Regions from separate parts of the Streptomyces sp. 1331.2 genome, predicted to be linked through region 1. Evidence: predicted binding sites of a transcription regulator. Region 1 holds the regulator's gene; the other holds the start of a gene.
What was found. Region 1 encodes HspR, which represses chaperone genes until heat shock. Its sites were predicted from a motif close to TTGAGNNNNNNNNNCTCAA; they were not measured.

Region 1 (3,376 bases):
TGTGGAACAAACTTTGACAGTACAGCAACAGAATTGCCCGCTGGTGCTGGACTATCGGGGGCGAACTGATCGTCTATCAGTGGGCTCGGCCGCGTCCAGGTTTTGCCCCTGTCATCTGGATGCCTGGCAGGGAGATGACGGACCTCGTGGTACCGGGCAGGTGACACCGCAACTCTCCGTGGGGCATCATGTGGACGCCAGTGCTATTAGCGTCGCTCGCTGAGCTTTCGGAAAGGAGAGGACAGTTGTCCCGTATGTCCAGGCTTGTGCGTAAGGTTGCATTTTCGGTAGCCATCGCGGCCGCGGCCTTGGTCGGCGCCTGTGTCATAGCGGGTGGTGCTCGACTGCAGCTGGACGGGGAAGCGGGAGACGGTCGCGCCATTTCGGCGGTCCAAGCGGTTGTCGACGACATCAACTGGGGCTGACGGTAGTCGAGTTCGACCGGGCGGACCCTATACTTCTGGTTGACCTCCGGTTGGCTGGTATTTGCCGGAATGCCCTATTCTGGTCTCTGCTGTGATGCGCGGCCCAGCATGTAGCCAAGCTGGAACAGGGAGTCGACGTTGTACTCCTCCCTCATCTCGGCGATGTGGCGTGCCAGAGTCCGCTCGCTGATCCCCAGCCGGCGGGCGATGACGCGGTGATTGGTGCCGGCGAGCAGTAGGTCGATGATGGTTTGCCGCAGCCTCGGAATGACTTCCTGCGGGATGGCGGCATTGCCGTCGAATTCCAGCGCCCGGGTCCAGTTCCGCTCGAAGACCTCCTCGATGAGGAAGTTGATGACGCCGGGATCGTGGATGAAGGCGGCCATCTCGTCGCCGCCCACCGGAATCACTGCCAGCCGCCTGTTGAGGATGATGAGGCGGGCGTAGGGCTCGTCCAGGGTACGGAACTGGTAGCCCTCCCTGGTCAGTCTGGAAACGTATTCACGGGTGGGCTGGTGGTAGCGCGTGCTCGCGTTGTAGATGCTTCGCATCGAGGCGCCCTGCTGCAGGATCTTCAGATCGCGTTCGATTCCGGAGGCCAGCAGCTCGGGAGGTCGAGGCCCTCCGGGTTGCATGGCCAGGCCCTCGGTGATTCCGGCGGCCGAGAACTGCTGAACGCGCTGATTGATGTGCGCCTTGCCTCGGACGTATTCGATGGGGCCGCCTTCCTGGTCCGAGCTGTGGAACGCCTCGGCCAGTTCGCTCAGGTCGGCGGGGAGTGCCACGGAACGTGACAGCAGATCCAGGGCCTGTCGCTGCCAGGATGAGCTCAGGGTGAAGGACAGCTGAGCCGGGTCCGCGGCGATGAGCAAATCCGGATCGTCGCTGTCCCGGATCAGGAGGCCGAGATCGATGAGTTCGCGCAGGGAATTATTCTTGTTTGATTCGTAATCATCTTTCGTGCTGCCGCTGTGGATGATTTTGAGATAGAGCTCCCGGGCTTCCGGCGACAGTATTCGTGATCCGCCAGTCATGAGAACTGGCTGTTCTCGCCCGCTCATTTCGGCTCCCTGTCATCCACTGAGCAACTAGTGACCACCATTGTCAGCTGTCCCGGCACCCCGGATTGCTCGTTGCTCACCCGTCCGTCGCCGACAGCGTCGAGCTTCGGGCAAGCACCCTCTCACATATCCACAAGCCGCCGGCACCCCCCGGACAGGAGGGGGCCGGCGGCAGGTGGCCGTGCGGGGTGGTCAGCGCTTGGGACGCCAGACGACGAGGGCGCTGGACTGGGGGGTGGGGGGCTGGTACGGGACCAGGTCGCGGCGGTAGGAGGCGTGGACGGCAGCCTCGCGCTGCTGGAGGGCGGCGGCGGCGCCTTCGAGGGAGTCGACCAGTTCGGCGACGCGGGACTGGAGGGCGGTGACCTGGTTCTCCAGCTCGATGATCCGCTTGATGCCCGCCAGGTTGATGCCCTCGTCCTGGGAGAGCCGCTGGACCTCGCGCAGCTGCTGGATGTCGCGGGCGGAGTAGCGGCGTCCGCGGCCGGCGGTGCGGTCGGGGCAGACGAGGCCGAGGCGGTCGTACTGGCGGAGGGTCTGCGGGTGCAGGCCGGACAGTTCGGCGGCCACGGAGATGACGTACACCGGGGTGTCCTCGGTGAGGACGTACGTCGGCGGGGCGGCGGCCCGGCGGGGCCGGCGGGCGCCGGCACCGGGCAGGCCTTCGCCGAGGCCGGGGCCGATCGAGCCGTCGGGGTTGGTCGGATTCATCGGGGACATCTGGTCGTCACGCTCCCTTCGCCGCCCGGAAGAGGGCTGCTCGCGGATCGTCGGAGGCGGTGGCCTCGCGGTACTGCTCCAGGGCGTCCAGCGCGTCGCCGCTGACGTGCTGGGGGACCACGACCTCGACGGTGACGAGGAGGTCGCCGCGGGTGCCGTCCTTGCGGGTGGCGCCCTTGCCGCGGGCGCGCATGGTGAGGCCGTTGGCGCTGCCCGGGGGCAGCTTGAGCTTCACGGCGGGGCCGTTGAGCGTGGGCACCTCGATGGTGGCGCCGAGCGCAGCCTCGGGGAAGGTGACCGGGACGGTGACGGTGAGGTTGTCGCCCTTGCGGCCGAAGACGGGGTGCGGGTCCACGTGCACGGTGACGTAGAGGTCGCCGGGCTGGCCGCCGCGTTCGCCCTGGGCGCCCTTGCCCTTGAGGCGGATGCGCTGGTCGGCCTGGACGCCGGCCGGGATGCGGACCTGCATGGTGCGGGCGGAGCTGGCGCGGCCGCTGCCGTGGCAGTCGGTGCACGGGTCGTCGACGATCATGCCCCGGCCGCGGCAGTCCTTGCAGGGCTCGGAGAGGGCGAAGGCGCCCTGGCCGCGGCTGACGGTGCCGGCGCCGACGCAGGTCGGGCAGACTCGCGGGGTGGTACCGGACTTGGCGCCGGTGCCGTTGCAGGTGCGGCAGGGGGCCTGGCTGGTCATCCGCAGCGGGACGGTCGCGCCGTCGACGGCCTCCTCGAAGGAGAGCGTCACCTCGGTCTCGACGTCGGCGCCGCGCCGGGGCTGGGCCTGCCGGCTGCCGCCGCGGTTGAAGAGGCCGCCGAAGACGTCGCCGATCCCGCCGCTGCCGCCGCCCTGGCTGCCGCTGAAGAGGTCGCCGAAGTCGAAGCTGTAGCTGCCGGGGCCGCCGGGGCCGCCGCCGGCCCGGAAGCCGCCGTTGGCGAAGAGGCTGCGGGCCTCGTCGTACTCCTTGCGGCGCTTCTCGTCGGAGAGGACGTCGTACGCCTCGGAGATGTCCTTGAACCGCTCCTCGGCCTTGGCGTCACCCGTGTTGGCGTCGGGGTGGAACTCGCGGGCCAGCTTGCGGTAGGTCTTCTTGATCTCGGTGGCGGTGGCGTCCTTGGGCACGCCGAGGACCTTGTAGTAGTCCTTCTCGACAAAGTCCTTGCCGCTCATGGCTC
Region 2 (3,376 bases), 1.1 Mb from region 1:
CACTGCGTAACGGTACGTATGCAGCCGAGTTGACGCCAAGTCCCCGGTCAGAGGCCCTACTGACGCGTCAATCGAAAGAAGGTCTGGACCAATACCAGGAATCCGGGAGTCCGTTACGGCGACGGTCTTCACCGGGTTTTCCCAGGTGCCTCCCAGAACCTCGACGTACCGTGGCCACGACAACACCCGTCCGGGCGGAATCCGCGGCGCGCGCCGGTGCGTTGGACACCGGGCGGGAGCCGGTGGGCCACGGACGTCGGGCGGAGGCGGCATGGCGGTAGTGCGGACCGGGCCCGGCGGGAACGCGCCCACGGGAGCGCCGTACGGAATGCTCCGGCTCGGGCTGCGCGCCGGCGTCGCGCCATGGGTGCTGGACCGCGTTCCGACGCCCCGACGCACCCCCTTCACCCTCGGGTACCTCGCCGTCGTCGGCGCCACCACGACCTTCGCCCGGCTCGCCGATCCGGACCTCGTCCAGCGGCTGCAGGAAGCCTCCAGCTCGGACGGGCACAACCTGCTGCAGCACCCGCTGCGGGCCCTGGTGCTGAGCGGTTTCTGGGTGGCCGGCGAGGTCTGGATGCCCTACCTGTGGGGATTCGCCTTCACCCTCGCCCCGCTGGAGCGCAGGGTCGGATCCGCCCGGGCGGCCGCCGTCTTCGGGATCGGGCACGTCGCGGCGACGCTGCTCTCCCAGGGCGTGGTGATCACCGCGGTGGGGGCCGGGCGGATGGCGCCCGAGGTGCTGGACCACCTGGACATCGGGGTCAGCTACGGCGTGCTCGCCTGCCTGGGCGCGGTGGCCGGACTGCTCTCCTGGCGCGGGCGGCTGCTGGCCCTGGGCGGCGCCGGACTGATGATCGCCGAGCAGATCGCCTCCGACCGGGACGTGGTCACCGCGGTGGGGCACCCGGCGGCGGTGCTCGCCGGAGTGGCGCTCTGGCGCTGGCTGCGCCGGGCCGAGCGGCGCCCGCCCCGGCCGCGGGCCGAAGTGGCGCCCGGCGTTCCCTTTGCGGACGTTCCCGACATCCTGAGGATTTCTTGAGAACTTCCCGGGGTTCTCCCGGGACGTCCTCGTGGGTGCTTTTGACGGCCGCCTCCGCCGGGCCTCCCCGGCCGGATCGTGTTCGCTCGCAGCGAACAAGCGGCGGGGAACATCCGGCGCCCGCCAAGCCTTAGTCAGGTCGACTCAAGTTCACTGACTGGGGAGAGATCATGGCATCGACGTCCACACCGCTCACCCTGCCCGTCCTGCCGCTCGACGACGAGGTCGTGCTGCCGGGCATGGTCGTTCCGCTGGACCTGAAGGACACCGAGGTGCGCGCCGCCGTCGAGGCCGCCCGCTCCGCGGCCGGCGGCCCCGGCAAGCCGCAGGTCCTGCTGGTCCCGCGGGTGGACGGCTCGTACGCGGCGGTCGGCACGCTGGCCACCGTGGAGCAGGTCGGACGGCTGGCCGACGGCGATCCGGCGGCGCTGGTGCGCGCCGTGCGCCGGGTCCGCATCGGGGTCGGCACCACCGGCCCCGGCGCCGCCCTCTGGGTGGAGACCACGCCGTTCAAGGAATCCTCGGTCGGCATGCCGGTGGCCGGCCGGGCCGCCGAGCTGGTCAAGGAGTACAAGGCGCTGTCCACCCAGTGGCTGCGCAAGCGCGGCGCCTGGCAGATCGTCGACCGGGTGGCGCAGATCGAGGGCGTCGGCGAGCTCGCCGACAACATCGGCTACGCGCCCTTCGCCACCGCCGAGCAGAAGCTCAAGGTGCTGCTGGAGGCCGACCAGGTCGCCCGCCTGGAGTACGCGCTGACCCTGCTGCGCGACCACCTCGCCGAGGAGGAGGTCAACGACACCATCCGCAAGGACGTCGAGGAGGGCGTGGCCAAGCAGCAGAAGGAGTTCCTGCTCCGCCGCCAGCTGGAGGCCGTCCGCAAGGAACTGGCCGAGCTGAACGGCGACCCGGCCGACGAGGAGGGCGACTACCGCGCCCGGGTCGAGTCCGCCGACCTGCCCGAGAAGGTCCGCGAGGCCGCGCTCAAGGAGGTCGACAAGCTGGAGCGCAGCTCCGACCAGTCCCCCGAGGGCTCCTGGATCCGCACCTGGCTGGACACCGTCCTGGAGCTGCCCTGGAACGAGCGCAGCGAGGACGCGTACGACATCGCCGGCGCCCGCGCGGTGCTGGACGCCGACCACGCCGGCCTGGCCGACGTGAAGGACCGCATCGTCGAGTACCTCGCGGTGCGCAAGCGCCGGGCCGACCAGGGGCTCGGGCTGGTCGGCGGGCGCCGGGGCGGCGCGGTGCTGGCCCTGGTCGGCCCGCCCGGCGTCGGCAAGACCTCGCTCGGCGAGTCGGTGGCCCGCGCCATGGGTCGCAGCTTCGTCCGGGTCGCGCTCGGCGGCGTCCGGGACGAGGCCGAGATCCGCGGCCACCGGCGCACCTACGTCGGCGCGCAGCCCGGCCGGCTGGTGCGGGCGATCAAGGAGGCCGGCTCGATGAACCCGGTCGTCCTGCTCGACGAGATCGACAAGGTCGGCTCCGACTACCGGGGAGACCCGGCCGCCGCCCTGCTGGAGGTGCTGGACCCGGCGCAGAACCACACCTTCCGGGACCACTACCTGGAGGTCGAGCTCGACCTCTCCGACGTCGTCTTCCTCGCCACCGCCAACGTGCTGGAGGCCATCCCCGAGCCGCTGCTCGACCGGATGGAGCTGGTCAGGCTCGACGGCTACACCGAGGACGAGAAGGTCGTCATCGCCCGCGACCACCTGCTCCCGCGCCAGCTGGAGAAGGCCGGCCTCGGCGGCGAGCAGGTCAGCGTGGACGAGGAGGCGCTGCGCAGGCTCGCGGGGGAGTACACCCGGGAGGCGGGCGTACGGAACCTGGAGCGCTCGATCGCCCGGGTGCTGCGCAAGATCGCCGCACAGGCCGAGCTGGGCGAGCGCGAGCTGCCCGCCGCGGTCGGCGCGGCGGACCTGCGCGCCCTGATCGGCCGGCCGCACCACGTGCCGGAGTCCGCCCAGGAGCCGGCCGAGCGCCGCACCGCCGTCCCCGGCGTGGCCACCGGCCTCGCGGTGACCGGCGCCGGCGGCGACGTCCTCTACATCGAGGCCTCGCTGGCCGACGCCGAGACCGGCGGCACCGGGCTGACCCTCACCGGCCAGCTGGGCGACGTGATGAAGGAGTCCGCGCACATCGCGCTCTCCTACCTGCGTTCGCGCGGTGCCGAGCTGGAGCTGCCGGTCACCTCGCTGCGCGACCGCGGCGTGCACCTGCACGTCCCGGCCGGGGCCGTCCCCAAGGACGGCCCGAGCGCCGGCATCACCATGACCACGGCGCTGGCCTCGCTGCTCTCCGGCCGCAAGGTGCGCACCGACGTGGCGATGACCG

Region 2: a site for HspR is predicted at 1,172-1,190, ahead of lon (endopeptidase La). Genes of this name have one in related genera too.

The regions. Positions count from the first base shown of each region.
Region 1 covers NZ_OBMJ01000001.1:3,759,719-3,763,094, forward strand. Annotated here, with positions in the region: gene CRP52_RS15900 (helix-turn-helix transcriptional regulator) at 500-1,486, opposite strand; gene CRP52_RS15905 (heat shock protein transcriptional repressor HspR) at 1,679-2,206, opposite strand; gene dnaJ (molecular chaperone DnaJ) at 2,214-3,371, opposite strand.
Region 2 covers NZ_OBMJ01000001.1:2,686,987-2,690,362, reverse strand. Annotated here, with positions in the region: gene CRP52_RS11255 (rhomboid-like protein) at 272-1,042, shown strand; gene lon (endopeptidase La) at 1,213-3,376, shown strand, end outside.